3 regions of the Paenibacillus sp. NPDC093718 genome follow, and region 1 is predicted to be linked to each of the others. Evidence: predicted binding sites of a transcription regulator. Region 1 holds the regulator's gene; each other region holds the start of a gene.
The links. Region 1 encodes NrdR, which represses ribonucleotide reductase genes. Its sites were predicted from a motif close to AACACNATATATNGTGTT; they were not measured.

Region 1 (10,723 bases):
TATGATTTGATTTCGTCCAAAATTCCTTGGCTCCCATTAATCCTTGCTCTTCGCCATCTGTAAACACAAAATAGATATCATTTTTCAAAGGAGGACCTGATTTTAATACACGTATGGTTTCTAACAAAGCAGCTACTCCGCTTCCATCATCACTAGCTCCTGGCCCTTGTTGAACAGAGTCATAGTGTGCAGACATCATCATTGCATGATCACTGTTAATACCTTCAAGTTTACCAATCACGTTGTACATATCTCCGCCAGTTAACATTTTGGGGTATAGAAAAGCATGATTGGAATGCTCGATTTCTGGTTTTAATCCCATTAATTCTAGTTGTTCAACAAGATAATTTCTTACTTTTTCATTTTCTTCTGATCCGCTTGGATGAGCTGTCTTTGCTATATGGTTTAAATGCTGGACAGCACGATCTGCTGAGAAATTTTTTGAGATATCCGCATTCTTATCTGGACTTGGTGGAACAAGGGGGTAAAGGCTGATAAAGGCAAACAAAAATATAAATGATATTATCGTAATGGTTTTAAAATTTTGATTATTAGTCATGATTAATCCCTCCTTATTGTTACATGGTTGTAAGTATCATAATGAAAAAGAAAAAAACAAACCAATGGTTTATCTTACATTACCTTACTTTACTGTAAGGTAGATTATTTAGAAAAAAGTACGCAGTATCGTCCCTTTGCCTCTGATCCTGACGAGATCCGAAAAAAAAAGACAACCCTAATGGGCTGCCTACATTCAATCGCTATGAGTCTTTTATATCTGCTCTCTGATCAGAAATGATCAGCATTCAACTGCCCCCACCAAGTGAGCTCAAACGGCCCGCAGCTGACGGAATTATGTCGCTTATGAACACAAGCAGCTTCTTATTTCATGTCCTGCCAGCTATTAAAATCGTGAATGGCAAAGCCGGCATAGCTTGCGTAGCGCGCCAATTGACTATGGGCGGACTGGAGCTCCTTTTCCATCACTTTATTGCTTATGGAATAGAATGAGACCCGCGGACCCTCTGTGCTTTTGACTGTTTCAACAGCAACAACAATTTTCTTCTTGAGCGTGGAGGCTTCTCTCAGCATGGCCTGCGCATTTTCCACGATTCCATTATTACCTAACGCATGATTCCGATAATTCATGATGACGAGGCAATCGAACTTCTCCAGCAGCCATGCGCTCATACTGTAATTCGTCCCGGGCACATGAATCGTATTAAGCCAATACGGAACGTCCATCGAAATTTTCAAGCTGCTGCCTTTCGTTTCTTTTTCGATCAGTCTCAAATTGTCCATCCAGCTTTCAAGAATCGCCTTGTTGTGCTCTGTCCATTCGCTTAGCACATAAGGTTCAATATCGAAATGCAATCCCGCAAAGCTTGCTTCCGGGCCAACAGAGAAATTATAGTTTTTCACCCACGCGATGAAATTTCGAATATCCTCCTGCTTAGACTTATAGACCCATTCGGGTCGCCCCTCAAGTGCTTCCACTTGAATTCCTTCGCTTTTGGCTTTTCGAATAAAGCCCTCATATATCGCTGGATCGATATCTCTATCCACTTGCAGGTAAATGGATGTCACACCCTTCATTTTGGCGAAGCTTATAATTTTCTCTTGATCCTGTTTGATGATGTGACTGTCCCATATCCATGTTCCTTTCGGAACATTGGCCACGGAGGTCATAATGCTCACCAGATTGCGCGCGGGCTGCCACTCCACATTTGCATGCAATACTTCACTAATAAAGCGAACCGGAACCATCGTGCGGCCGTTTTTGAGCGCCGCCGCCCCCTCGAAATCTACTCTTTTTCCATTCACCCGTGCATGATTATCGCCAATTACCAAAATAATGGTGTCACGGTTAAGCGAGATCGTAATTTGTTTTGAATTTCCGTCCCATTTCGTAGCAGCTCCGAGCTTGTCGGATACAAAAGCAAGTGGAACCATCGTAAGGTTGGATCTCCGATCGACGTATGGGTGCTCATCAGGGAATTGTACATTACGCCCATCCACAGATATTCGGACTTCAGAAGCATAAATAGCGGGGGTAAACGCAGCTAAACTTAGCATGATAGCTAACGTGCATAGTAGCCATTTTCTCATGGGTGATTTCCTCATCTTTTTGATATTGTTCTTCTCCTTACTGTGCATGTGTTGTCACATAATGAGATTATACGGGATGTAATAATTGGTAACAAGAGATCAACAGGCTCAATCTAATTTGTCAATTGACAATAAAAAAGATTGATATATATTTAGTAAAGTTAACTAAACTAAACTTATTTCTTAGTTACTATGGGTTCATGATTACCATTTATTTCGTTCGTGATTTTGGAAGTAATACATTTAAGGAGGACGATCATGCTTTCGGAGTACCAAAAAATTGTCAATGAGTTACATGATGCATTTAACGAATATTACGTGAACTACAATAAAGGAGCAAAGAAACTGGATAATTTCAACCTAACCGTTCAACAAGAAAATATGTTGCTTTATGTCATTCGGAATCAACGGATTACGGTAAATGAGATTGCAGCGAACTTTTCGATTACAAAAAGTGCAGTCAGCCAAGTGCTATCCCATTTAGAATCCAGGGATTTTATACGTCGGGAAAGTAATCCAAATGATCGTCGAGAATCCTTTATCCTCCTTGGACAAGAAGGGAAGAAATATGCAGATTTAATTGCTGAGGCGGATAGAGCTTTTGTTAAAAAATACTCCTCCCAGGTCGAAATCGAGGATCTGAAGCAAGTGCTTCGAACAATAAAAAAACTCAATCAGGTTATTAAGGAGTCTAACGAAGCCCAGTCAAGGTGACCAGCACATGAACTTTTGTGCTAATATAACAATTTCATAAAGAACTAGTGGGGAAAAATCATGGGTATTGTCAGCAAAGAAAAGATATCTTTAGGTTTAGTCTTGTTAAATTTATTTATTGCCTATGTAGGGATTGGTCTTGCTGTTCCGGTCATGCCATCCTTTGCGAAAGAAATGAATTTAAGTGGAGAAGCTGTAGGTTTCCTGATCTCAGCTTTTGCTTTTGCGCAACTATTAGCATCTCCGATTACTGGGTGTATGGGTTGAAACCGTTGGCCGAAAAAAAATGATTGTATTCGGATTATTCCTTTTTTCATTTTCGGAGCTATTATTTGGTTTCGGAAATCAGGTTTGGGTCCTGTTTCTGTCCAGAGTCTTGGGAGGCATTAGTGATGCGTTCATTAAGCCAGCCGTGATCACGTATATAGCGGATCGAACTTCATTAGAAAAAAGAGCGAAAGTATGGGGGTATCAAGCTGCTGCCATTAGTGGGGGATTCATCATTGGTCCTGGTTTGGGTGGATTTATCGCTGAACTAGGCATACGCGCACCATTCTTTTTTGCTGCAGGATTCGCCTTTGTCGCAGCCGTCGTTTCAGTGTTTGTTTTAAATGAATCGTTGTCAAAAGAACAACTGGAGAAAAATAGAGTTGAAAAAAGAAGGGCCCATATTATTATGGAGATACAAAAGTCTCTTCGCTCTGCATATTTTGTGCCGTTTCTAATTGTCTTTGTACTCTCCTTCGGATTAGCAGCCTATGAAATGATGTTCAGCCTTTTTGTTGATATGAAGTTTGGTTTTACGGCCAAAGATATTGCTGTAATTATCACCGTAGGTTCTATTTTCGGAGTGGTTGTACAAATTGCGCTCTTTGAAAAGCTAGTAGACAAGCTCGGCGAGAAAAAATTGATTCTCATCATGCTAATGCTGGCTGCTATATTCATATTCGTTACGGTATTCGTTAACAGCTATTGGGGCATTATGGTCGTGACATGTATCGTGTTTTTTGCCTGCGATTTACTTCGTCCTGCCGTGACAACCTTACTTTCGAAAATGGCAGGAGATAATCAAGGATTTGTTTCAGGGATGAATTCCACATACACAAGTCTTGGCATTATTGTCGGGCCGGCCGTAGGCGGAATCCTTATTGACCTGAATATAAATCTACCGTATACACTGCCGCGGTCGTATTGTGTGCTGCTTTTGTGATGTTTATGGCATGGGAAGGAAAAGCTCGGATGAAACAGTGAATATCACAGCGGAACAAGAACTTGTTGGAATAGTTAAATGGCCCTCTCGATGAACTGAGCTGTTAATCGAGAGGGTCTTTTTTGAAGATTCTTTTTTTGATCAAAATCTTTATTTGAATGTCCAGAGCGTATCGGGGGTTGATCCCTTTCTTCAGCACCGCACACTCCACCTGTGCAAGCAATCCTCACGTTTCGCCCGGCGGTGCCATCGCTGCTGATCGCCGCTGATCGATAAGCTGTGAATTAAATGCTTATCTGCAAGTCCCACAACCGTTGAACTGACATGAAGATGCGAATGTGGTATTTCTGGCACGGGAGAGCATTTGGTACGGTCCTAATGGTTTCCTTGTTGTATCCCAGTAATTGTATAATCACCGGATCCTTTGCACATCGCTTTTGCAAATCCCTAAACTCATATTAAGTTGTATTATTTCCATCCTGAAAAAAGCAAAAACCCTTGATGATATACCATCAAGGGTTTTCTTATTATGGAGCCTAGGGGGATCGAACCCCTGACCTCATCGCTGCCAGCGATGCGCTCTCCCAGCTGAGCTAAGGCCCCGTAAGCGACTTCTATATCATATAAAAAATCAGCAGGCATGTCAACAGGTTTTTCACATTTTTTGATGACGTGCTGTATCCCTTTTACTTCTCTATATAATGTCACTTATCGATGATGAGGATCGGCTCCTTGAGAGCACCGGAAGAGCACCTGGATCACGCAGAACCCTGGCGCTCTTAAAGCTCCTGACCGTCCGTATCCTTGGACAGCAGGCTTTTCAGTTCCTTCATAAACATATTGATATCCTTGAACTGCCGATACACGGACGCAAACCGGACGTACGCTACCTCATCGACCGGATACAGCCGTTCCATCAGAAGCTCCCCGATCTGGCGGCTCTCCACCTCTGCTGCTGCGGTATTGCGCAGTGCCTTCTCGACATCCGATACGATCATATCCAGCTGGTCCACGGATACCGGACGCTTCTCGCATGCCCGAATCAAACCGCGGAGTACCTTCTCCCGGCTGAATTCTTCGCGGCTTCCATCCTTCTTCACAACAATCAGCGGCGTTTCCTCCACCATCTCAAAGGTCGTGAATCTCTTGCTGCACTGCTCGCATTCCCTGCGGCGGCGGATGGATTTATTCTCGTTAGCAGGCCTGGAATCCAGCACTTTCGTTCCGGCATAACTGCAATATGGACACTTCATAAAGTCATCTTCACTTCCTTTGTTTCAGCGTATTTTAGCCTTAATGGCGCTTATGAAAAATTTACCAGCAAAACTTTTTTCTTTTATGTTATGAAAATGCGAAACCCGAGACATAATACTTTTACCAACCCAAGGAGGTGAACTTAACATGGCACAAAGCAACAACAACTCCAACAACCTGGTTGTTCCTCGCGCAAACGCTGCTCTTGAGCAATTGAAGTACGAGGTAGCTCAAGAACTTGGTATCTCCATTCCACAAGACGGATACCAAGGTAACATGACTTCCTACGAGAACGGTTCGATCGGGGGATACATCACAAAGCGTCTTGTAACCCTGGCCGAGCAACAATTGGCTGGTCAATTCTCCGGTCAATAATTGATTCTTCCTTAAAAAAGGAGTGTTGGACGGCTCGATGTAAGAGCCTGTCCAGCGCTCTTTTTTCGTTAAAAGCCGTCCTTATACACATCCGTATATTGATTATAATAATAAATCACGCGCTGTACATAGTGGCGGGTTTCCCCGATGGGAATACTCTTCACATTCTCGTAGGTTCCATCCCACATGCCCTTGTTGATCCAATTCTTGACGTTCCCGGGGCCTGCATTATAGGCGGCGATGGCGGCAATCGGGTTGCCGTCCATTTCCTTGTGCAGGTTCTGAATATACCAGGTGCCCAGCTGGATATTCGCATCCACTTCATTCTTTACGTTCAGCAGGTTTACCGATGGCAGCTTGGCCATTTCCATCGCCCAATTCGCCGTATCCGGCATCAGCTGCATAATGCCCAGGGCACCTTTCTTGGACTCCTTACCCGGCTTGAAGTTCGTTTCCACACGAATGATGGATGCCACCAGGAACGGATCGACCTCATAGTATGCGGCATGCTTCCGTATTTCATCTTTATAATGAATCGGATACAGCAAGGTCATCCAGTTCGAGCTCAGATACAGAAGCGCTACAAAAGAGACAAACAGCAGAAGCAGCACTCTTTTTTTACGGAGCCACTTCATAGACTAATCAACCTGCCCCACAGGTTGTCCACCTGCCGCTGTGTTTCGGCCAATGTTCCGCTGTTATCGATGAGGATATCCGCCAGACGCTTCTTCTCCTCGATATCCATCTGACTGTTTAAACGCGCTTCTGCCGCTTCCCTGTTAAGATCATCGCGCACCATCAGACGCTCAAGCTGCAGCTCTCGCGGCACATAAACAACAGCGATCTGGTCAAGATAAGAATAGTGCTCTTTTGCCTCAAGCAGCAGCGGAATATCCGCTACGACGAGCCGGTCGGGATACTGCCGCTCATACGCTTCCGTCCGTTCCCGGATTTCCTGCCGGATCGCCGGATGCGTGATCTCATTCAATACCGTTCTCTGCTCGGGATGATGGAAGATCACCTCCCCGAGTTTTTTTCGATTCAACGTACCGTCCTCAAACAGGATCGCTTGTCCAAAATGTTCGGTCACTTTACCCAGCACCGGATGACCCGGGAGCATGACTTCCCGGGCGATGAGATCCGCATCGACGAGAAGTGCTCCCTTCATGGTCAACATGGAGGACACGGTGCTCTTGCCAGTTGCGATTCCTCCGGTTAAACCGATATTCATGACTTCACCTCATAACAGCTTCATTATACCCATGACGATTAACAAAAAAGCAGGCAAATAAGAGATAAAACGCATGCCGCCCTTGGATGCAAAGCGTAAACCAACCCTCATGCCCAGCACCAGAAATATCCCGCTAAACAAGGAAACAACAGCCGCGGTACCTAACGGTGAGAAGCCCAGCATGGCAGCGCCAAGCCCTGCGCCGAACGCATCGAGCGATAACGCGATCCCGAGCCACATCGCCTCCCACGGGGAGATGCTGCCGGAGTCGTCCAGATCCGCCTTCGAGGGACTGCGGAGAATTTGAATGACAACCCCGACCTTCGGAATCTCAAGAGAGAATACCGCCCGCTGAAGATGCACTTGACCTGCCGTGTTAACCTCACGTCTTAATTTCACTTGTTGGTCAGATGCCTTCGTTTCCATAAGAGACTTCGAAATATCCTTACTGGAAACCGGCTGCACATCTGACTCGTTCTTTCTGCGAACTTGCTGATATAGAGACCATAAGCCCAGCAGAATCAAAATGGCGGCTCCGATCACGGACGCCACGGATGGGGATAAGAACCGCTGTAACAGCGCGCCCGCCTGCATGGAGGCGCCAAGAACCAAGCCGGAACATAGCGAGATGATCAATACAGACAGCAGCGGTATCCTTGTTTTGCGCAGACCGTATGTAACCCCCGCACCGAATCCGTCCAGGCTTAATGCCATGGCCAGCAGCGCAGACGAGAAAATATGACTGAGCACCCTTTTCCCTCCTCGTAAGCTCCACATCAAGCGGCTCATTCATGAAGAAGAGCAGCTCCATGCGCTCCACATATGTTCCACATTATATGTGTAGGGATAGGAATGGGTGCACGCCTATGGGATTACTTCTTAACCGGCTGACACTTCGGGCAGAAGTGGGTCCCCCGTCCGCCAACCACGATCTTATGAATCGGTCCACCGCATGTATGACACGGCTTGTCCTTCCGTCCGTAAATCTGATGACTATGCTGGAACATCCCCATTTCACCCTGTCCATTGACATAGGATTTAATGGAGGAACCACCCGCTTCTACGGCTTCGGACAGTGTATCCACAATTGCATGATACAATCGCTTGAGCTCGGCATCCTTCAGGCTGTTGGCGTTACGCTCCGGATGAATCTTGGCTCGAAACAATGCCTCATCGACATATATATTGCCGATGCCGACCACATATGCCTGATTCAGCAGCACCGCCTTAATCTTCGTTTTTTTGCTGCCGATGACTTCCTTGAAGGTTCCGAACGTAAACGTGTCATCCAGCGGCTCATACCCCAGCTTGGCAAGCGGAGCATGCTGAAACTCTTCCCCCGTTGCAAAGAGATGCATCGTTCCGAATTGGCGTACGTCCTTATAACGCAGCTCAGTCCCGTCCGAGAAATGGAATATAACATGGGTGTGCTTCTCCACCGGCTCCTCGGCAGAGTACAACCCGTAACGCCCTTCCATCCGAAGATGCGAAACGAGCACCAGTCCGTCCAGCAATATCCTTAAAAATTTCCCGCGGCGCTCTACACCTTCCACGGTATGATCTTTCAACATAAACGCAAATGCCTCAATATCATCAGGACGCTGTATAATTCGCGGCAGATGTACGGATACATGATCTATTTGCTTACCTTTAATCAATTGGTTAAGTGTTCGTTTCACCGTTTCTACTTCCGGCAATTCCGGCATAATGACTTCACCTCATCTCCCATTATACCGGAAGTTAGGACAGAGCGGGACCATGGTTTTGTGGAAAGGTATGGTGCATAATGCCCCGCCCCCTCTTCACGCCATGATCCCTATAATAGATCCTCTATCGGCTAACACATTGTATAACTTTACTTCGCTTCGTACCAGTTCTCGCCATAGCTGACTTCCGATTTCAGCGGTACCGACAGCTTCAGTGCCTGACTCATCACTTCCGGCACCAATTCCTTCATGATCTCCAGCTCATCCTCCGGCACCTCGAACACCAATTCATCGTGCACCTGAAGCAGCATGCGGCTCTTCAATTGACGATCATGCAGCGCCTTGTCCATATGGACCATGGCCAGCTTGATAATGTCCGCAGCAGTTCCCTGAATCGGCGTATTCATTGCCGTCCGTTCAGCAAAAGACCGCAGGTTGAAGTTGCTGGCGTTAATTTCCGGCAGATAGCGTCTACGTTCAAGCAATGTCTTCACATAGCCGTCCTGCTTCGCCTGCTTGACGATCACGTCCATATAACGCCGCACGCCCTGGAACACCTCAAAATACTGGTCAATGAAGGCTGCAGCTTCTTTCCGGGTAATATTCAGGTTCTGGGACAAGCCATAATCGCTGATTCCATACACAATGCCGAAGTTAACCGCCTTGGCGGATCTGCGCATATTGGAGTCCACCTCATCCACGCCGACTCCAAACACGTCCATCGCGGTCTTGGTATGGATGTCCATATCGTGGACGAAGGCTTCCTTCAGCCGTTCATCATCCGAGATATGCGCAAGTACGCGCAGCTCGATCTGGGAGTAGTCCGCCGCCAAAATGCTCCAGCCCGGCTCGGACGGAACGAAGACCTTGCGCAGCTTGCGGCCCTCCTCCAGACGGATCGGAATGTTCTGCAAATTCGGGTATTGGCTGCTCAGACGCCCCGTCGCGGCAATCGTCTGGCGATAGTACGTGTGCACTTTACCAGTCTGTGATGAAATCTCCTTCAGAAGACCTTCCACATAGGTGGATTGCAGCTTGGCCAAGGTACGATACTTCAGAATCAAGCGGACAATATCGTGATAAGGCGCCAGCTTCTCAAGCACCTCGGCATCGGTGGAATAACCGGTTTTGGTTTTCTTGATGACCGGAAGCTCCAGCTTCACAAACAGAATCTCGCCCAGCTGTTTAGGCGAATTAAGATTGAATTCCGTTCCGGCAATCTCATATATCTCATGAACCAGCTTCTCGATCTGTCCTTCAAACTCGCGACCCAGTTCCTTCAAATCCTCCGCATTCACGGCAATTCCCTGCTTCTCCATATCGGCCAGAATGCGGGACAGCGGCATCTCCAGATCATGGAACAGCGGCAGCATTTCATTCGCAGCCAGCTCCTTCTCCTGAACGGGAACCAGTTCGGATACCGCCAGGCATTTTCTGGCCATGTGCTCGCTGAGCTTCTCCACATCAGGAACCTTGTATTTGGCCCCTTTACCGAACACGTCCTCATCGGCTTGAAGATAGGCCAGTCCGTATTTGGAGGCTAGTCCGCTAAGGGTTTGATTCGATTCGGTCGGGTCCAGCAGGTAGGCGGCCAGATGAACGTCGAATGCCGCGCCGGCAAAAGCGATGCCCTGCCAATGGAGGGCCAGATCAATGCGGTGCAGATCATAACCGCGTTTAGGGATCCCGCTATCAGCAAGCCAAGCACGGACAGGCTCGGCCTCTTCCGACTTCAGAACCTCAAACGGAATGAAGTACTGCCGTTCATCCGTAGCGAGTGCGAGCCCGATCACCTCGGCATGATGGGGATTGTCCCCATGCGTCTCTACGTGGAGTACGGTGACCTGGGCCAGGTTATCCGCAACCTCCTTAAGCCCCTTCGTGTCTACAAGGGTCACTTCAATCTTCGCTTCGGGCTTCGACTCAGCCGCATCCCCGCCCACTCCGCTTGTGCTCAGGTTTAACCGCTCAATCAGCGATTTAAACTCCAGCTTCGCCAGTGCGGGTCCCGCCGTCTCTTCATTCAAGCCTGTAAACGCCATGTCATCCAGCGACTGCTCCAGCGGAACTTCGCGGAAGATCGTAGCCAGCTTCTTACTGAGTATGGCGGAATCGGCATGCTCT
Region 2 (10,723 bases), on a different contig from region 1:
GCCGTATCATTCTGATCGACAAAGATGTGGTGGATATTACCAACATCAATCGGCAGATTCATGCGTTAACGACCACGGTAGGCCAGAAGAAAGCGGACCTGATGGTTGATCGGGTCAAACTGATCAATCCGGAATGTGAAGCAATCGCTCTGAACATGTTCTACACCGAAGAGACGTATGAAGAGTTGTTTAAGTTCGATCTGGATTACGTGATCGATGCGTCGGATACGATTATTTATAAAGTACATCTGATCAAGGAATGCCTGCGGCGCGGTATTCCGATCATCTCCAGCATGGGGGCAGCCAACAAAATGGATCCCACGAAGTTCCAGGTAGCTGACATCTCCAAAACGTCCATGGATCCGATTGCCCGTATTGTACGCACCAAGCTGCGCAAAGACGGCATCAAGAAAGGGGTCAAGGTCGTATTCTCACTAGAGGAGCCGATGAAGCCCCGCCAGGACGTTACGGAGAAGATCGTACCCGAGAATGCTCCTGAAATCCGGAAAGCGAAGCAGCCTCCGGCAAGCAATGCATTCGTTCCGCCTGTGGCCGGTTTGATTATGGTCAGCGTAACGGTGAAAGAGCTGCTCGAAAAAGGCGGCGTCTCGTTGTAACGAGGCAGGGCGAAAAGCGCCTGACCCAAACATAGAGTGGTTAATAAAACGCAGTGTCCAAAGCAATGGACGCTGCGTTTTTATCGTCAACGACGAGGCGCGAATATATGTAGAAAACCGGCACATGTAATTCCTGTGACAGAGCTTTGCTAGTATATCCGGGCCAGTTGTGCTACAATGAAACTCCTTTTTGTGTCACGGCCCTTAAAGCCAGACTTTCGATGCGAAAAAATATGTTTCTTAGGAGGTAACTGAAAGTGTCAGAATCTTTTCAAAGTGCCTATCAAGAAGAAGAGTCAAGGCTAAACGAGGTTATCGTTGAAATTGACCGTCAGCTTGAACGTTTGCGCGGGATTCCGGTATACACGGGTCATGATTTTACGGAGCAGGTGCTTGAAGCGGGGCGTGAAGAGAAACGGCAGGCCCTCGCCAAAAGTTTGCCGGAGCCTTACTTCGGGAGGCTGGATTTTCAGGAGAGCGGAACGGGAGCGAAGAAACCGCTCTACATCGGGAAGATCGGCTTCGATAAGGAAGATGCCGGAGATCACCCGATGGTGATTGATTGGCGAGCTCCGGTCGCGAGTCTTTTTTATTCGTTTACCGGCGGTACCGATCCTGCTTCGTTCGAAGCACCCGAAGGAATCATCGAGGGGCTAGTATACTTAAAACGCAACGTCGTGATCCGGAAGCAAATTTTGGAACGGGTATCGGATACGTACAATCGGGAAAGCGGCGGACCTGCGGTATCCGATGAGTTTTTGGTTTACCGTCTCGGGGAGAACAAGGATAACCGGCTGCGGGATATCGTATCCACGATTCAGGCCGAGCAGGACAAAATTATCCGGGCTGCCAAAAATACCGCACTTATCATCCAAGGGGTGGCGGGAAGCGGAAAAACGACGGTGGCGCTGCATCGGCTGGCCTATTTGCTCTATCAGTACAAGGAGCAGGTAACCGCGGAGAAAATGATCATATTCGCACCCAACCTGATGTTTCTGGATTACATATCCGACGTGCTGCCTGAGCTCGGAGTTGGCGATATACAGCAGCGCACGTTTGGCGATTGGGCAGCCGAGCTGCTCGATATTCAGCTCGCTTCGGATGATCAAACACAGACGCTTCATCAATGGTTCGAGACAGAGCCGGGTCAGGGTACCCCGGATATTGACGATAATGTCAGCGGGCGTTACAAAGGCTCATTGAGACTGATGGAGATCATCCGGCGCTGCGTGGAGTCCATCGAAGCGGAGGCTCTTCCGGATGGGGACTTCTCTCCATGGGATGGGGCTATCCTGAAACAGGAGACGATCGCGGAATGGTTCTACCAGGAATATAAACCGTATCCACTGGCCAAACGGAAGGAACGGCTGCTGGCCAGATTGCACCGCTGGGTCGAGATGGAACTGAAGAAATCGCCATCAGCGGTCGTGATGAAAGAACGAAAGAAAAAAGCGGCTCAACGAGAAAAGGCTTATGCAAACCGATGGCCGAAATTTGAGCCGGTCTCACTATATAAACAATTGTTTGGGGCGGTTAAGGCAACCGGATCGTGGTTTGAAGAGCTATCCGCTCTGATTCCGTCCGAGGTGCTCGCCGCAACGCGTAAAGATCTGAAGAAGAACGTGGTCCGCGAAGAGGATTTGCCTGCCTTGCTGTATTTCCACTGTTTATTGAATGATATTACCGGAGAGCAGCGTTTTGACCATATCGTTATTGATGAGGCTCAGGATTTCTCGCCATTCCAGGTGGCTGTGCTGGACCTGTTCGTCAGAGGACATTCCTTCACCATATTAGGTGATTTGTCGCAGGGCATTCATGCCTATCGCGGCGTTCATGCGTGGGAAGAGATGAGCTCCCTATTTAAGGAAGAGGAGACAGCCTATTTTGCGCTGACACGCAGTTATCGCTCCACGATGGAGATTATCGAATTTGCGAACGGCATTTTGGAGAAGGGGGTTAGCAGTGATCTGCTCGCCGTACCTGTATTCCGAAGCGGCGATGCCGTTCGCCTCATTCCTTATGATTCGGCGAAATCCAGAACGAGAGATTTGGAACGTGCGATGGAGGCACTCATCGCTAAGGGATATCGGACGGTCGCTATACTCACTCGGACATTGCGAGAAGCGCAAGAGCTGCATGAGCAATTCATTACTGCGTGGCCGACGCTGAATCTGATCGATGGCAGCAAAGGAACGTATCAGGGCGGTTATTCCGTTCTTCCTGTTTATTTGTCCAAGGGGCTTGAGTTCGATGCGGTTGTGGTGGCGGATGCAGATCAGGTGCATTACGCGGAGAAAGCTTGGGATGCCAAGCTGATGTATGTGGGATGTACGCGGGCACTGCATGAGCTGTGGCTGCTGCATGGGGAGCCGCTGCCAACTTATATCAGGACGGAGACCTCAGAAATTACGGCCAGCGGCTGGCCCGTGGAGTAACGAGATTGTGTTACTGACGTTGTAATGTAAGTGTGAAATGGAAATGTTGGAAGATGTCCCGTGGGGTGGCACATGTCTGCATGTGCTTTCTCTGCGGGACTTTTTTTTCTGCCTTTTGCTTAACCAAGCATTTGGTAGGAAGAGCCCAAATTCTCGATAAACCGGATCAAGGTCCAAACGGCGAGGATGGAAAGTGCAGCCGCCAAGATGATATAGAGGGTCATTTTTCGCATAGGTTTTCGTTTCAATTTCAAAAACCTCCCTTCGAACTCTCATGGTCTAATGAGAGTTCGTCTTCCTCGATGCGGATACCCTGTTTATATTCATAGAGAATAATGGCTAAACGGATGAAGACATACAAGCCGAGCAGGAACTGCAGGATGAGGACGGCATACAACAGGTTTAACGTGATTCTCTCATTGTCGAGGTATCCGGGGCCGAATGTTTCTTGTAATAGATTATGAGTACTGACATGAAGGTAGAGCCCCAGTATACTAAACGTCATATGGATAGCCGCGTTATACATTTTGCGCACCGATTTTTTGCGAGTCGTCATAACATTCTCCCCTGATCAGGTTCTTCAATATTTCCCTATTATATTAAACGCTCCAAATCGATGAAAGTTGGGATGTGGTTGAAATAAGCCGCAAATATTGATGGATCTATGAAAGGTGAAGCGTAGGACAGGAACTTGCCGCAGCCGCAGGCAGGGCGAAATTGAATATGGTATGATAGAGTGTGACGGAATTGATTGAAACCGGCTTATCTCTACATTGATATCAGACAAGGAAGTGTAGCAATGGATTTATTCAGTATCGGGCGTGAAGGGGACCGGGATTCCCGGCTGCTGGCTGATCGGATGCGCCCTTCGTCGCTGGATGAATATATAGGACAAGAACATATTATCGGTCCGGGTAAACTGCTCAGACGGGCCATCGAGGCAGACCAGGTCTCTTCCATTTTATTGTACGGCCCGCCGGGATGCGGCAAAACAACGCTTGCGCATATTATCTCACAGCAAACGAAGGGATACTTCGTTCGGCTGAATGCGGTGGAGGCCTCGGTAAAGGACGTCAGGGAGGTCATTGAGCAAGCCCAGAGCAACCGCAGTCTGTACGGCACCAAAACGATCCTGTTTCTGGATGAGGTTCATCGCTTCAACAGCTCAAGACAGGACGCGCTGCTGCCTGCCGTGGAGAACGGCACGATTATATTTATCGGCGCGACGACAGAGAACCCCTTTCATTACGTAAATGGGGCCTTGATGAGCCGTTCAACCTTGTTCCAGCTTGAGCCGCTAAATAAGAACCATTCCATGATCGCGATGCAGCGCGCGCTATCCGATCCGGATAAAGGCCTTGGATTCATGGATCTCCAGGCAGATGAGGAAGCATTGGAGCATATTGCAACGATGGCGAACGGCGACATCCGGCGTGCACTGAATGCGCTTGAGCTTGCTGCGATGACGACCCCGCCTGATGCAGACGGTACGGCCCATATTACGCTGGATGTGGCCGAGGAATCGATACGCAAGCCGCTCGTCAAGGCGGACGAGTCTACGCAGTATGACGTGCTGTCCGCCTTTCATAAAAGCATTCGGGGTTCCAGCGATGCGGCATTGTTCTGGTTCCTGTATGCTGTCGAAAAGCTGGGGATGGACCCGATGGTGTTCATCCGCCGCTTGATTGCTGCCAGCAGCGAGGATATCGGGCTGGCTAATCCGCAAGCGATGGTGCAGGCAGTAAGCGCACTGGACGCCTACCGGAATAACGGCTGGCCGGAAGCCAAGCTTAATATCGCCCAGGCTATCCTGTTTGCGGTGGAAAGTCCAAAATCCGATGGCGTTGTGACCGCCATATCACGTGCGATGTCCGCCATGGATGAAGTAAAATCGGCGGAGGTCCCGCTTCATCTGCGTGATGCGCATTATTCGGGGGCGGTGAAGCTGGGACATGTCGGCTATAAGTACCCGCATGATTATCCGGGCCATTACGTGAAGCAGGAATATTTGCCGAAGGAGCTCTCCCGCCGGGTGTTCTATCAGGCGACCGAGCAGGGGAACGAAGCCAAGATCGCTCACAACCAGCGATTACGACGCGAAGAATAGGGTCTTACTGCGATAACGGGATCTACGGCCGCTAGTTTAGTTAAATGGAGGAAACGAATGATGAAAACAGGGAAACAACGGTTTGTCATCCTGCTGCTGTCCGCCGGTCTTATGCTCAGCGGCTGTTCGGGGAAAAGCGCTCAGGAGCAGGTCGTAAGTGGACAGGCAACCGAGGCAGCGCATGAGCATGGACATCAGACGCAGCTGTCCAACGGGGATATCCAGGAGGCGACAGCTTCGATTGATGAGCTGCCTGCCTTTTTGAAGAGCCAGACCAGCGAACTCCAAACGATCTATGCCTTGTCCGCGCAGGTCAGTGATGTCCTGAAATACATTCCTTGTTATTGCGGCTGTGGGGACAGTGCCGGTCATGAGAGCAACCTGAACTGTTTTATTGATGAGATCCAGGAGGACGGCACCGTTGTATGGGACGATCATGGCACCCGCTGCGGGGTATGCCTGGACATTGCCGTGGAATCTGCCAAAATGAGCAGCGAGGGCAAGAGCCTGACGGAGATTCGGACCGCAATCGACGAGAAATACAGCACAGGTTATGCTAAGCCGACACCTACCCCGATGCCGCCAGCAGAAAGTTAATCCTGCTGCGGCTAAGCAAGAAGGTACCCGATGTGATCAATGGATCACTCGAGTGCCTTTTTTCTGTTGGGATTCATGTCCTTTATGGACGTTATCAGGAATCGCTGATTCGCTTCATAGGATCAATAGGCGTGATCTATCTCACAGCACTAAACTATATATGGATGTAAATTGATTAAACGAAACTATATATAGTGTTTTAATGTTCTGAGAAGAAGGAGTTGATCGATTTCATGAAAGTCATGAAGAGAGACGGATGCCTGGTCAATTTTGAGATAAGCCGGATTGTAAAGGCGGTGGATAAAGCTTTTATAGCAGTTGAGGGAGTGTCCCGCAAGGAGGCTTCCCTGCAGCTTGGCGAGGAGGTTGTCCGCGCCACCGCGGGGATGGAGCAGGTCAGTGTGGAGGAAATTCAGGATATCGTTGTCGAGCAATTGCAAAGCACAGGTTATGCAGAGGCCGCGGCAGCTTATCAACATTACAGGGAAGCCCGTGACCTGGAGCGGATGCGGCGGGGAGAGCTCTACAAGATCAGCAGGGATGTGATTGGGGTAACGAATCTGGATCTGCTGCGAGAGAATGCGAATCTGAACGGGGAATCATTCAGTGGAAAAATGAGTCGGATCGGCTCCGAGTACGCCAAATGGATGGCAAGCAAATTTATCCTGCCCGGAGAGCTCATGAGAGCCGTCAGGGATGGTTATGTGTACGTACACGACCTGGACCAGTATGCACTCGGAACGACGAACTGTATTTTCATCCCGTTTGATCGTCTATTGGCCAAGGGATTCAATACCGGTAACGGATCGGTCAGGCCGCCGCAGAGCATCATGACTGCGATGGCGCTGGTAGCCATCATTTTTCAATCTCAGCAGAACAGTCAATTCGGCGGCGTGTCCGGAAATAAAATCGATTGGGATCTGGCCCCGTATGTCGGCAAATCGTTTCGCCGGCATTTTCGGAAAGGGCTTGCCTACTTCGGAGAGGTGGAGCAGGGCGAGCATAGACCGAATGTACGAGTTCTTCCCGATAACGAATTATACATAGACAACGAGCAGTTGAAGGACTCTTATCCGCGAATATATCATTACGCATATAACGAAACGGTAAATGAAGTAAAGCAGGCCGCGGAATCCCTGATTCACAATCTGAACACGATGAGCAGCCGGGCGGGCGGACAGATTCCCTTTACATCGCTGAACTATGGCATGTGCACGTCAACGGAAGGAAGGCTGGTATCCCACGCTCTGCTGGATGCCACGATGAGAGGGCTCGGCGGGGGAGAGACGCCGATATTTCCGCAGCATATTTTCCAGTGCAAGCTAGGGGTTAACCAGGCGGAAGGGGAGCCCAATTACGATCTGTTCCTGAAAGCCGTTGAGTGCTCCAGCCGCAGGCTCTACCCGAACTTTGTCAACGTGGATGCGTCGTTTAATCTGGTCTACTATAAGCCGGACGAGCCAGACACGATTATTGCCACCATGGGCTGCAGGACACGGACGATTTCAGACCGGTTCGGGCGAAACCGCCTAAGCGGAAAAGGCAACTTGTCCTTTAATACGATCAATCTGGTTCGTCTCGGCATCGAGCATGGCATCATCGAAGGCAAGCGGGATATGCCCGACCTGAGCCTCTTCTACGAGCAGCTGGATCAGTATATGACGATTGCGGTAGAGGGTTTGATTCACCGCTACGAGCTGCAAGCGGACCAACCGGCCAAAGCGTCCGATTTTATGATGCGGGAAGGCGTGTGGGAAGGCGGCGAAGATCTGGCCCCGGAGGACAAGGTACGCGAACTGATTAAGCACGGCACTCTGGCACTTGGATTCATTGGGCTTGCAGAATGCCTGAAGGCTTTGACCGGACTGCATCACGGAGAGGACGAGAGCAGCCGCAGGCTGGGAATCGAAATCATCCGACATATGCGTCAGTTCTGCGATGCGGCCAGTGAAAAATACGACCTGAACATTACGTTGTTTGCCACGCCGGCAGAAGGGCTGTCCGGAAAATTCACGAAGCTTGACCGGCAAACCTTCGGTGTGATCGAGGGTGTGACAGACCGTGAGTATTATACGAACTCGTTTCATGTACCCGTGTACTATCCAATGGCCGCGTACCGGAAAATCCGTTCCGAAGCTCCTTTCCATGAGCTGTGTAATGCAGGAGCGATTTCTTATGTGGAGCTGGACGGCAATGCCCGGCAGAATACAGCTGCTTTTCGGGACATTGTGCAGTTTGCCTTGAAGCAGAACATTGGCTATTTCTCCGTAAACCATCCCGTCGACCGCTGTCCGGCATGCAACTACGAAGGGATCATCGGAAGCTTTTGCCCTGGATGCGGCGCTACGGAAGATAATGGGGACTTCCAGCGGCTGCGGAGGGTGACGGGATACCTAACGGGCAATTATACGGAGCGCTTCAATTCGGCCAAGCAGGCTGAGGTCAGGGATCGGGTGAAGCATCTGTGAATGTGTGCGGATATATCCCCGAGAGCATTAATGAAGGCCCGGGACTTCGGGCAGTTCTATTCGTGAGCGGCTGCCGTCATGCCTGCGCCGGATGCTTTAATACGGATTCCTGGGACTTTGAAGCGGGGGAGCCGTTTACAGAAGAATTGTCCGCGTCCATACTGCAGGATATCGTCGACAACCCTTTGCTGGATGGCGTGACCTTATGCGGTGGGGACCCGTTCTTCTCGCCGGAGGAATGCGCGGCATTTGTTCGCAAGCTCAGGACCCTCTGTCCCGGGAAAAGTATATGGGCCTACACGGGCTTCACCTTTGAAGCGCTGATAAGGCAGCCGAAGCTGCGCGAATTGGCAAAACAGTGCGACGTTATCGTGGATGGCAAATTCCAGTTGGAGCTAAGGGATGTCTCGCTTCCCTTTCGAGGCAGCTCGAATCAGCGTTTCATTGACGTATCCGCCAGCCTAGAACGCGGAGAAACGGTAGAATATGTTCTTCGCTAACATGTAAAAAAAGAGCACACACTTCACGGAATCTTCCGTGTTAAGCGTGTGCTCTTTTCGTTTAGGCCAGCGGATTAATAAGGAACTTTATCCGCCGTTTCGATCGTTCCGCCGCCAAGGCATTCGTCCCCTTGGTAGAAGACAACGGCTTGACCCGGCGTGATTGCTTTTTGCGGCTTCGCAAACGCGACATGAACGGTTCCGTCTTCGCGCGGAGTTATCGTTACTTCCTGGTCCGGCTGACGGTAGCGGAATTTCGCGGTGCAGGTGTAGGCGTCTTTGGGCATAGCGTCTTGTCCTGCAATCCAGTTGATTCCGGAGGCAGCGAGTCCGGTTGAATACAAACACGGATGATCGCCTTGAACAACGTACAGAATATTGTTAGTCAAATCCTTGTCGGCAACGAACCAAGGCTCTCCGGAGCCTGAGCCGCCAATTCCAAGACCTTGGCGTTGTCCCAGCGTGTAATACATCAGGCCATCATGGCGGCCTTTTACCTCACCGGTGACAATGTCCACCATATCGCCGGATTGGGCTGGGAGGTATTGTCCAAGAAATTCTTTGAAATTCCGCTCGCCGATGAAACAAACGCCGGTGCTGTCTTTTTTCTTGGCGGTATACAGTCCGGCTTCCTCAGCGAGTCGGCGAACTTCGGGTTTCGGGAGATGCCCGATCGGGAACATCGCCTTGGAGAGCTGCTCTTGGCTCAGCGCATTGAGGAAGTAGGTTTGATCCTTGTTGCTGTCGACACCGCGCAGCAGACGGTACTGTCCGTCTTCTTCAATGACGCGGGCGTAATGGCCGGTAGCTACATAGTCGGCTCCCAGATCCACTGCCTTGTTCAGAAATTCGCCGAATTTGATTTCACGGTTGCACATGACATCGGGGTTCGGCGTTCTCCCGGCTTTATATTCATCGAGGAAATAGGAAAATACTTTATCAAAGTACTCCTTCTCGAAATTGACGGTATAGTAGGGAATGTCGAGCTGCTCGCACACGCGGCGCACGTCTTCAGCGTCCGCTTCAGCTGTGCAGTAGCCAAGCTCATCGGTATCATCCCAGTTTTTCATAAAGATGCCGATCACTTCATAGCCCTGCTGTTTGAGCAGGAGCGCTGTTACGGAGGAGTCGACTCCTCCCGACATGCCGACAACGATACGAGTGTTATGTTTTTCTTTTGACATCGTTATCACCATTTTCATATTGAATTGTGCCCATGGAGGTATTTTAACATATTGGAACAAGGTTCACACGTTTCATTTTGTCCACTCAGGGTGAACATTTTTCAGGTTTCCGATTGGAATATTACCCATTGAGGTTCAGGATATGTTACCATAAGCTGAGGGTAATGATCGGAATACGGAGAAAAACACAGGATAAGCTGCTTCGCACGTGGATTATGCCGTATTTGTCGCTCACCCGCCACCTACAATTCATGTACAGGATGGACATAATATACAAATTGCCGAAAGAGGTGTCACCTTTGAAGATATCAACAAAAGGAAGATACGGATTAACCATTATGATGGAGCTGGCCGCCAGGTTTGGTGAAGGGCCGACTTCGCTGAAGAGCATTGCCGAGAAGAACCAGCTGTCGGAACATTATCTTGAGCAGCTGATCGCACCGCTGCGGAATGCAGGGCTGGTCAAAAGCATCCGCGGCGCATACGGAGGCTATATCCTGTCCCGTGATCCGGCATCCATAACGGCCGGGGACGTCATCCGCGTACTGGAAGGACCGATATCTCCTGTGGATTTCACGGAAGAGGACGATCCGGCGAAGCGGGATCTGTGGCTCCGTATCCGCGACAGCATTGCTGAAGTGCTGGATTCCACGACGCTGGATTATCTGATCAACTATCAGGAACAGTCTGCTGCAGACAACTATATGTTTTACATTTAAGGGTGACGGATATGAGATCAGTATATTTGGATCATGCCGCATCAACCCCGGTTCATCCGGAGGTTGCCGAGCGGATGATGAAGGTGATGACAAGCC
Region 3 (10,723 bases), 410 kb from region 1:
CGTCCAATCGGAATTTGAGTTCAATTCATAATAACGTCCGTTTTTGCTCACATGGGGAAATTGCTCTCCGAAACGTCCGATATTTCTTCTCGTCTGCTCAACGGCTTGCTCAATTGCTTTTGCCCACACTTGTGTTCCCTCCTATAAATCGTTTTGATATAAATTATAGTGGGAAGGAATTACGTTTAGTTGTGTCGTTATATAGCTGTATTGCGAATTATCAAATGAACGGTCTGCTGTATCAAATAAACAACCAGGATCTTATGCTATGATATATAACAATATTGCGATTGTTGGAGGTTAACAGTATGAACTACCGTGAATCCCTGGATCTGGGGCCGGCTGGTTATGTATTCAATTATCGGGATGAGACGAAAGAGAAACACTGGAAAAAGGTACATGCCCATCAAGGGATTGAGGTACTTTATATCCACCAGGGGCTAGGGGAAATTTCACTTGAGGGCTCTCATTTTCCTTTGCAAAACGGAACACTGGTCATTTTTCAGCCCTACCAGCTGCACCGAGTTGAAGTGCCGGTTCATCATACAATTTCCTACATTCGGACGAATCTGACCTTTAACCCTCATCTGGTCGAACCTTGGCTTGCGCCTTTTCCAAGGATCGGTTTCTTTTTCCGGAAATTGTGGCGGGGCGTTCTGAAGCAGCAGGTGTTCCAGATGAATGAGGATCCGTGGCTGCCGAACCTATTAGAAGATTTCCGGCAGCCGTTATCGCACCCAGCCGCCCGAGAAGAAGATCTCGGACTGTTCTTACTAACGCTGCTAAGGCAACTCGAGCGGCATGTATTTACGAACGAAACAGCGGCCGGTCCCTTCGGTCTGGGCAGAGCTACACAGCATGTGGAGAACATCATGGAATGGGTTGAGGAGCACTTCAGAGAGCCCTTTGAACTGCAGCGGATTGCAGAAGATCTCCATCTGTCTCCCTACCACCTGTCCCATCTGTTCAAGCAGTACACGGGACAGACCATCTCCGACTATATTGCGGCTAGGCGAATCAGAGAGGCCTGCGCCCTGCTTATGCTGACCGAGAAGCCGGTTAAGGTGATCAGCAGAGAAGTGGGCGGACTCAGCGATCCTTATTTCTGCCAGCTGTTCAAAAAAAAGAAGGGAATCACGCCTCAGGCCTACCGTGATACCGTTCGTCCGTTTATTTGAGTTATTTGAGTATCTCAGTTAATGATTTCAAATGGACTTCTCCGTTTGTTGTATCGGCTAGACGCTTGCCTGATTTGACCCGACGGGCTCCAGGAGAGTTCTGTATTTTGCACTGACGGTAAATTGTAGGTAGGGAAGCCATGCTGAGAAAGTGCGACAATCCTTCTAAAATGTGGGCTCATGAAGCAAAAAGCGCAAGTGAAGGTGCGAGTTTCCTCCTGCACTTGCGCTTTTTTATCCAGCTTTATCAGATAACTGTTCTCTTCTCATGAAGAGTTTAATTTTAGGATGGTCCATTTTGATGACGGTCACCAATCTTATTTGCCTGCCGCTTCGCGGATTTGGCGCTCGATTTCGTCACCTCCGCCCTCCTTGAACCGCTTCACATAATCATCGAATGCGTTGATCGGTAGGTCACCGGTAATGATATTGAAGTACGTTTCCAGAGTTAGTTTGTGCAACGAGGGCAGATGTTTGGGGTACGCCTCCACCGGCGGAACGAAGACCGGCGGATAGCCTTTGTACGTATAGACTCGATCGGCATACTCGTAATTGAACTTGCCGGTGATTGTTTTATAGAAATCATCTCTGGCAATCAGCATATGAAATACATTGATTCCACGGGATTCCTTCGAATTGTTGGGGTCGTCGATAAGACTGATGTACCTGCCGTTATCGACCATGTAATCTTTTCCTTCCTCGCCCATACGCATGGCCAGATGAAATTCGAAGTCCGTCGCGTTCACTTCTACCATTTTGAGCAGCGTCTCTACTTTCTTCGGATCTTTGGCCGCTTTGGTCGTAATACCGAGCGGTGTACTGGCGATATCCCATTGTGGAACGCCCGATTTCCCTTGTGGACCTACAGCGGGCACTCCAATTACCACCGATCCGTTCGGTTGACTTTGTTTGAACTGGTTGTATACGCTACCTCCCTTGTCCTCTGGGTTCGTGGGATCGATTTCCGTTCGCCAATGATAGTGGGCACCCTTCCCCGTCAACCCATGCGACCGTTAAAGAATGCTTGGCTGTTAGGCCAGTAGCCGGTCGTATTTTCGGAGGTCAAAAATTCCGGATCGATCAGCCCCTTGTTAATCGAATTCATCGTATTCGAAATAAAGGAATCCATAGTTAACAAGATCATCAACACCAAGTCCTACACCTAAAATGTCTTGTGCATCCAAATATCTTACCCATCGTCTATTAAAAACCTTTTTTTTAAAACTTTCTGCACTATCTTTTTTTACAAATATCATCGTTCCGGAAGTATTAGTGGTTAAATTCCCGTCTATTATCTTGTTTTGAATTAATCGAACCAACTTATCCCGACTTATATTCAAAAACCTTGCTGCATTGTTTCCTGTTAGGAGTAATTCTTCAAAGCGATTTACGACATTCGCCAGATTGGGAGACGCATATCTGTCTATATTTTTTAAGATATAGTTAATAAATTCCTTCCTAATAATACTATAGGTGTCCTTTCTATCTTCAAAAATTTCAAGATAAAGCTCTCCAAAATCGCCCATAACCTTTTTATATTTACGATTTTGTTGTCTCGTTCTTTGTTGATCCAAGACTCATAAAAACCTTGAGGCCATGCTTTAAAAAGATCAAAAACCTGCTTTTGTAATATTGCAAAATCTTTTATAAGTGAGTTGATTCCAGATAATTGGGAAAGATTTTTAAAATCTCCGATATGCTTCGCAAAAAAGAGAATGACGTTATTCATTGTATTTAGATTTATTAAATCTATAGGTAAACTCAAATTCTTACTTAATAACCCACATTCTTGATATACATATTCGGAGATGCTTATACATGCTTCGCCAGCAATTTCTACTTTACTATTTTTATGCGAATGACCACATGAACACATAAAAATATTACTCTGGGTCCATAAAATTTTCTTAGAACAATTTTGACATTGATCCACCATCATTACTTTGTGATACGGACACGCTGTAACATTTACAAGACCCCATATTTTTCTGATATATTCATTTTCTTTCAAACACAATGGGCATAATTTAGCTTTTAATGTGCAAATTGCAGTTAATGAAAAAACAGACTTATTATACACATACATCTGATTGGCTTTATCGACTTCACAGAACATAAGATTTCTAAGTATATCTAATGAAGAGCCTGCCAGTGCTGACAATTTGGCTAAGTCACAATCGTCTAACATTAACGTATCGAGATAATAACTAAATATTCTTTTATTTTGAAAAACACTTAATTCGTCATAAATATATTTCAAACTTGGATAATAATTTGCAATTGACAATCTTAGTATATAGCCAGTCAAACTCTCATCCTCATACGGCAGAGGTTGATTCATAATCGTCATCTCCTTACCTCTGAACTCTATATATAATCCAAAACATTGTTCAATAGCTCTATGCAAGTTTTATTAACAACGGCCTAACAAGTTTTCCATCCCGTTATTTATTTATTCACTTTTTCAAATAATCATTTATTTCTAACGGATTATGGAACAATCCGTCTAACGAATTTTGGAACGTTTCTAAAATATTATGGAATTTCACATATCAAAGTCGATATCAAACAGAACGGCTTCCTCACGAACACTTACTATACCCGCAGTTCCCGCACGTCTTGCATCCCTCGATATTGATCAAGGATGCCCCGCCGCAGGATGGGCACAGATCCAGCGACATGGAGCTGCCGCCTGCGTGGGAGCCATGTCCGCCATACCCCGCGGCTGTCGCCACGGCCTCGCCAGCATCGACAGGTGCCATCGTGGCTGCGACCGGTGCCGGATCATGGTCATGATCCACCCCGGCGTTGTTCGCCACGTGCGTTTCGAGCGCCTTCGCTACAGCGTCGGCGATGGACTCTACGCGGTTTGCGCCGAAGCCGATCGCGCCGGTGCCGCCAATGCCCTTGAGGTGCTTGATCAGCAGCTCCACCTTATTGCCGTGGTCCCCGTAACGCAGGAACAAGGAGCAGACACGGCCCAAGGCTTCCGCCATTGCGAACACATCCGAACCGGCTTTGCCGACGTTCAGGAAGATTTCGCTTGGGATACCGTCCAGATCGTTGATGGTAATGTACGCCATGCCGAACGGTGTGTTCATTTTATAGGTTGCGCCGCGCAGCACTTGCGGACGCTTCTTGTATTGTTTATCCAGCCCGCTCTTGCTCGCTGGGGCTGTCACGGCCACGCTTGCAGCCGCCGGCTCCACGTTCGCCGCATCCTCTGCGGCTTGGCCTGCCGCACTTTGCTCCAGTGCTGTTTCAGCAGAAGAAGCTGTGGTCGCTTCTGCAGCCTTATCTTCTTTTTTCTCCGTCTGCAGCACCTGCACGTCGCGGCTGCCGTCGCGGTAGATCGTTACGCCTTTGCAGCCCAGATCGAATGCCAGCTCATATAGGCGCTTCGTATCTTCAACCGTGAAGTCCGACGGACAGTTGGCCGTCTTCGAGATCGAGCTGTCCACCCAGCGCTGAATCGCTGCCTGCACCCGGATGTGATCCTCGGCGGAGAGACTCATCGCCGTGACGTAATAATCCGGAAGCTCTTCGCCCGGATGGCTGTCCAGCCAATCCTGGGCAATCGGCACGAACTGCTCGTCGAAGCCGAGTCGGCTCTGACGGAAGTATTTGAAGGCAAAGTACGGCTCGATGCCTGTCGACGTTCCGACCATCGTGCCCGTGCTGCCCGTTGGCGCTTGAGTAATGACGGTGACGTTACGTGCACCTTTTTCACGCACCGCTTCAGCAACTTCAGGATACACCTCGGCCATATTTTTCATGAAACCGCTTTGCAGGTACAGTTCAGCATCGAATGCCTGGAAAGAACCCTTCTCTTCGGCAATATCCGCAGAAGCGAGATACGCTTCCCGGGCGATGAAGCCATACAGCTTATCCAGGAACTCCAGCGATTCCGGGCTGCCGTAACGAATGTTCAGCTTGATCATCAGCTCCGCCAGACCCATCGTTCCGAGACCGACGCGGCGCTCTTTTTTCTGGTTCAATTCGTTTTCTTCAAAATGGTACGGCGTCCGGTCAATGACATTATCCAGGAAACGCACCGAGTACCGTGTCGTTGTAGCCAGCGCATCCCAGGCAACGTCATGGTTCGCTTCATCATAGAACTTCGACAGATTCATTGCGGACAGGTTGCATACGCCCCAGCCCGGAAGTCCCTGCTCGCCGCAAGGGTTCGTACAGATAATCGGGTTGAAATACCAGCTGTTGGACATTTGGTTATAGTATTCCATGAATACGACGCCCGGCTCTGCGGATTTCCATGCGGATTCGATAATGGTGTGCCATACTTCGCGTGCTTTAACCGTTTTATATGGAATGATGCTGCGTCCGGCTTTCTTCCATTTATCTAAATCGCCGTCCCACAGCTCATCATAATCAGGATCCGTAGTATCCGGGAACACCAGCTCCCAGTCCAGATCTTCCTTCACGGCCTTCATGAAATCATTGCTGACGCATACCGACAGGTTCGCATTCGTGACTTGTCCCATCGTCTGCTTCACGGTAATGAAATCCTCCACGTCCGGGTGCCAATCATTAATCATCAGCATGAGCGCGCCCCGGCGGCTTCCGCCCTGCTCGATCAATCCCGTCGTATAACTGAACAAGCCGCCCCACGATACCGCACCGCTGGAAGAACCGTTCACGCCTCTTACGATCGCGCGCCGAGGACGCAGGGAAGACAAGTTAATGCCGACTCCGCCGCCGCGTGCCATGATCTCGGTCATCTCACTCAGGGTTTCCATGATGCCGCCCCGGCTGTCCTTCGGTGAAGGAATCACGTAACAGTTGAACAGCGTCAACTCATCGCTTGCACCCGCTCCAGCCGCAATCCGTCCGCCCGGCACCAGCTTCCAATCATCCAGAATCTCGCGGAACTTCCCGCGCCACTCTTCCTGCAGTTCCGGCGTTGCCTCAACCGATGACATGGCAGCCGCGAGTCGATCCCACATTTCTTCCGGCGTTTTCTCGATGGTTAACGTCAGCTTCTCCACATCCGATTCCACAAGCTCGCCCTTCCGTGTCTTCACCGTGACCTTGCGGCCTTCGCGCTTCACGATTTCGCCAACTTCCTTAGTCGGAAATTTAGGATCATCCTTCGTCAAAACGAGCACCACATCGCCTACCTTAGCGTTGTTGGTGTCCGCATCCTTCCAGGCATACCGGTCCAAAAAGATCTTCTCGCTTAAACCTTCCAGCCGCTGATTCTGCATCGTACTCAAGAGCAACTACCTCCTATATAAGATATAAAATTAAAAAGTTTTCGCAGTTATGCGCTCACCAACAACATAACCTGTTATGTAGCCGGTCAAACATTCAAAACCACTATATACACCATATATAGTGCTACCAATTCATTATACTACACTATATATAGGTTAACTATGCCGATAATGTGAAAATTAAGCCAACAGATCCAAGCTCCCGCTCGCAAGCTTCCGCTTTCTTCCTCTCGCTCTCTTTTTCGCCCTTCCCTATGAAAAAAAAGGATGAAAATATCCAATTCCAGCAGCCGCGCGCCCTTTGGGTTATTCCACGCCTTCCGAATCCGTGCAAGGTTATGAAGACTTCTTTTTTCGTCCATACTACATATACACCGCTGGCCCGGAATCTTTCACAACAGGAGGAGATCGACATGTTTCATCAGCCATCTGCCGACTCAGGCAAGATTTTCGACCCGCGTCTTCCCGTTCCATTGCAGATCCACCGTTCCTGGTTTGACGATCTCGCCGGTCGACTGGACAAGGGCGGACCTTGGGGTGACTATCGTCTGGCCCAGCTTGCCGTGGAGGGCGAGAAATCGCGTCTCGTTACAAGCTTTGAAGAATTGCAATGCCTCAAGCACCTAGGCGGCTTATCCCCGCTCCCCCATCAGACCGATACCGCCAGACGCGTATTGTTCGAGATGTCGGGCCGAGCCATTCTCGCCGATGAGGTGGGACTTGGAAAGACGATTGAAGCCGGCCTTATTTTAAAAGAATACATCGTGCGCGGCCTGGTATCCAAGGTGTTGATTCTCGTTCCGGCTTCCCTTGTGCTGCAATGGGTTCGCGAGCTGAACTCCAAGTTCGGCATTCCCGCGATTGCGCAGAAAAAAGCGTACTCCTGGGGCAATGATATCGTTGTCGCCTCCATGGACACAGCCAAACGCGATCCGCATCAGGAGATTCTGCTGAACGAGGAGTACGACATGCTCATTATCGATGAGGCGCACAAGCTCAAGAACAAGAAAACATCCAATTATCAATTCATTCAAAAGCTGCGCAAAAAATACTGCCTCTTGCTGACGGCTACGCCGGTGCAAAACGATCTCAGCGAGCTCTTCAATCTGATCACCCTGCTGAAGCCGGGCCAGCTTGGAGGCCAAGGACAGTTTGCCGCTAATTTTGTTGTCGATAAACGAAGACCCAAGAACCAGGAGCAGCTCAAGGATGAGCTGTCCAAGGTCATGATCCGTAACCGCCGCGGCGAAGGCGAAGTGAAATTCACCAAGCGATCCGTCCGCAATGTAGGGCTTAGCCTCTCGCCCGAAGAACAGTCATTATACGACGGGGTCACGTCCTTCGTCAAAGATCAGTATCAGGCAGCAGGGGGAAATTTAAGCAGTATGCTGTCCCTTGTTACCCTCCAGCGTGAAGTGTGCAGCAGCCGCGATGCCGTTTTCGTGACTCTTGTTAATCTGTCCAAGAAGCTGCCCGAGGACTCTCCGCTGCGCGATAAAATCTGGGAGCTGGTCTATCTCATCAAGGCCATCAAAGCCAACACCAAGGCGGAAAAAACCATTGAGCTGATCCAGCAAATGAACGAGAAGGTCATCGTATTTACGGAATACCGCGCCACGCAGGAGTACTTGCTCAATTATTTCCGCGATCACGGACTGATCTCCGTACCGTACCGGGGCGGAATGAACCGCGGCAAGAAGGACTGGATGATGGATCTCTTCCGCGGCAAGGCGCAGGTTATGATCGCGACGGAAGCCGGCGGCGAAGGCATCAATCTGCAATTCTGCCACCATATGATCAACTTCGATCTGCCCTGGAATCCCATGCGGGTCGAGCAGCGGATCGGACGCGTGCATCGTCTCGGCCAGACCAATGACGTAAAGATCTACAACCTATCCACGTCAGGAACGATTGAAGAGCACATCCTGAACCTGCTGCACGAGAAGATTAACATGTTCGAGATGGTCATCGGGGGTCTTGATGTCATTCTGGAGCGGTTCGAGAAGAAGGAATCCATCGAGAAGAGCCTGTACAAAATCATGCTGGAGTCCGGCAACGATGATGAAATCCGCCAGCGCATCAGCACATTGGGCGACTCGATTCACCATATCAAGCAGGATATCGAGCAGGGAAGCACCGTCGAAGATAATCTAAGAGAGGAAGAAGCCTAATATGACCATGACGCCGCAGGAGGTGCAGCAGCACTTCATGGCCTATTTGGAAGCCACCGAATGCACCGTCATTGAAAAATCGCCTGAGCATGTCACCGTGAAATTATCGCCGCAAGCCGACAAAATGCTCACCAACCGCCCGTATTACTGGGGCTTCGTGGAACGTACCGGCGCTCCCGCCGAAACGTTGTCGTTCAATTTCGTGTTTGATCCCGAAAAATACGACGAACGGCTTGCAAAAACCAAGGAAACCGAAGCCAAAGCGCAGCTTGCCACGCCTACGCAGGATCCGCTCCTGGCCCGCTTTTACGGAAATGCCCCGGTTCTGCCTATCCTCGGTCCCGGCCGCATTCAGCGGGAGAACATTGGCTACGGCAGCAGCCGGCTTGCCCAAATATGGAATGCTTCCCGGGAGGAAGGCAAATGCGTCTATCTGTTCCAGCAGCGCGATACCGAGCCGCGTCCAAGAGCGCGTTCCACGCCGTATGAGCAGTGGCTGGGCGTCTGCTTCAAGGTGGAGTTCAGCTGTGATCTGAAGCGGGAGGAATTGTTTTTTCTCGGAATCTCGCTATCTAGCCGTGCGATCGCCCAAGACTTCCCGGCGATCCTGGATGGACGCGAGCTGACGCCCCGCTTGCCGGAGAGCGTTCACGTCCGCCCCGCTGCTCTTACCTTGCAGCAGGCCGTAGATGCGCTGGAGAATTATCTCATCGATAAGCTAAGCAAGCTCGACTATGACTGGGCCACAAAAGCAAGAGAACGTCTTGAAGATGAACTGCTGGTGATCGACAGCTATTACGAGGACCTGCTCAAGGAGCAGGACGAAGAGAAAAAAGTGCTCATCGAGGAGCAATATAAGAACCGCCGGTCCGAAATGCAATGGCAGTACGAGCCGAAAGTGAGCTTGTCCGTCATAACCTGCGGGCTATTTCATCTGTGTTCGCCTGTGGGTGCGTCATCATGACGCCCCTCTACAAAAGCAGGCAAAAAAAGAACCATTCTCCCTTCTCCTACCGCGACAGCTTGCAACAGCCTTTGCAGAGCTTGTCCGATATGATGATTCCAACACATCCACGGCGCGTAGGGCCAAGGAAAGGCGGTTAATGATTTGAAGCGTTGGAACATGAAACTTCATAACCATGATGGCAAGGATTGCAATAATTTCAAGCCCCAATCACCCGATAACAAGCAGAACAGCCGATATCGAATGTTGTCTGTTTCCATCATCGTAACGACTATCCTCTGGTTCAGTGCGGTCCAGCCGCAGGCAAGCTTGGCTGCCACAAGCCGGGCCGACGTTTCCATTTCTGCTAACAGCCTTAGTCTGAATGGCACTCCGTTTACAGCGGATCATCACACATCAGGCGTTTCAGGTGTTAGTCAGAACAAGGCTGAGGCTCGGGTTCCTGAGAGTTTGACGGACTTTGCTGAGGAGACTGTCGCTCAATTATCGGCCCATGCGCCATTTACGACCTGGGACGAAGCAGCACTCGAGTTCATCCCGCTCGGTCCGGGCACGCACGGCTGGTTAGTCACGATTTCCGATGATGGACTGCCGCAAGGATACATGATTATCAGTGCAGGAGAAGACGGTGGATATATCCTGAGTGAATACGGAATCGGCTCGACCCTTCCCTACAGCCAAGCGCCGCTGAAAGAGCGGCTCGCTGCGGAAGGCCTTGTGAAGGCCGGAGGGGCATTGCCTCAAGGCAGCATCGTGCGCAAGCTGTATGACGTGTCCCCCGTCTGGCAGGTCCAGCTGCCTGGCAAGAAGCCGGTCTATTTTAATGCATTAAATAGTGAAGCTCTACCGGATGAGCCCCAGCAGACGGATTCAACGACGAAGCTGGTATCCGTCGTATCTTTACCTGCAACAGCCAAAGGGCTCGTAACTTCATCCAAATCCAACCGTTGGTTTGCCGGAACGCCCTCCATCGCAACCGGCGACTCCATGGATCCTTACGATAATCTGCTGTGGCTGACCACTGGAAATCTAACAGCCCGAAGCAGCGCCGATCTGCGGAATTTACTTAAGGAGCACTCCACCCTGATATTTAAGTCCGCAAAAGGCAATGCCGCCTACGGCGCGCCTTTTAACTTAACGGGCTGGCATCGTTGGTCCTCGGAGAATCAGGAGAAC

Region 2: ACQKPA_RS25170 (anaerobic ribonucleoside triphosphate reductase) is a predicted target of NrdR. The motif match lies at 5,938-5,955, and genes of this name have one in related genera.
Region 3: ACQKPA_RS04010 (adenosylcobalamin-dependent ribonucleoside-diphosphate reductase) is a predicted target of NrdR. The motif match lies at 6,521-6,538, and genes of this name have one in related genera.

What each region holds. Positions count from the first base shown of each region.
Region 1 is NZ_JBNNUS010000001.1:1,195,036-1,205,758, forward strand. Features, by position in the region: gene ACQKPA_RS05775 (M20/M25/M40 family metallo-hydrolase) at 1-559, opposite strand, end outside; gene ACQKPA_RS05780 (copper amine oxidase N-terminal domain-containing protein) at 883-2,109, opposite strand; gene ACQKPA_RS05785 (MarR family winged helix-turn-helix transcriptional regulator) at 2,368-2,823, shown strand; partial or broken gene ACQKPA_RS05790 (MFS transporter) at 2,884-4,074, shown strand; tRNA gene ACQKPA_RS05795 (tRNA-Ala) at 4,564-4,636, opposite strand; gene nrdR (transcriptional regulator NrdR) at 4,813-5,286, opposite strand; gene ACQKPA_RS05805 (alpha/beta-type small acid-soluble spore protein) at 5,435-5,662, shown strand; gene ACQKPA_RS05810 (lytic transglycosylase domain-containing protein) at 5,731-6,297, opposite strand; gene coaE (dephospho-CoA kinase) at 6,294-6,893, opposite strand; gene ACQKPA_RS05820 (MntP/YtaF family protein) at 6,903-7,643, opposite strand; gene mutM (DNA-formamidopyrimidine glycosylase) at 7,766-8,599, opposite strand; gene polA (DNA polymerase I) at 8,749-10,723, opposite strand, start outside.
Region 2 is NZ_JBNNUS010000009.1:214,883-225,605, reverse strand. Features, by position in the region: gene ACQKPA_RS25200 (tRNA threonylcarbamoyladenosine dehydratase) at 1-617, shown strand, start outside; gene ACQKPA_RS25195 (HelD family protein) at 875-3,052, shown strand; gene ACQKPA_RS25190 (hypothetical protein) at 3,172-3,300, opposite strand; gene ACQKPA_RS25185 (hypothetical protein) at 3,303-3,608, opposite strand; gene ACQKPA_RS25180 (replication-associated recombination protein A) at 3,852-5,159, shown strand; gene ACQKPA_RS25175 (PCYCGC domain-containing protein) at 5,217-5,756, shown strand; gene ACQKPA_RS25170 (anaerobic ribonucleoside triphosphate reductase) at 5,990-8,224, shown strand; gene nrdG (anaerobic ribonucleoside-triphosphate reductase activating protein) at 8,221-8,724, shown strand; gene mnmA (tRNA 2-thiouridine(34) synthase MnmA) at 8,799-9,908, opposite strand; gene cymR (cysteine metabolism transcriptional regulator CymR) at 10,208-10,627, shown strand; gene ACQKPA_RS25150 (cysteine desulfurase family protein) at 10,639-10,723, shown strand, end outside.
Region 3 is NZ_JBNNUS010000001.1:786,937-797,659, forward strand. Features, by position in the region: gene ACQKPA_RS03985 (glycoside hydrolase family 88 protein) at 1-129, opposite strand, end outside; gene ACQKPA_RS03990 (AraC family transcriptional regulator) at 309-1,178, shown strand; gene ACQKPA_RS03995 (hypothetical protein) at 1,496-2,053, opposite strand; gene ACQKPA_RS04000 (hypothetical protein) at 2,176-2,322, opposite strand; gene ACQKPA_RS04005 (TniQ family protein) at 2,611-3,519, opposite strand; gene ACQKPA_RS04010 (adenosylcobalamin-dependent ribonucleoside-diphosphate reductase) at 3,761-6,403, opposite strand; gene ACQKPA_RS04015 (DEAD/DEAH box helicase) at 6,826-8,583, shown strand; gene ACQKPA_RS04020 (YqhG family protein) at 8,585-9,547, shown strand; gene ACQKPA_RS04025 (hypothetical protein) at 9,692-10,723, shown strand, end outside.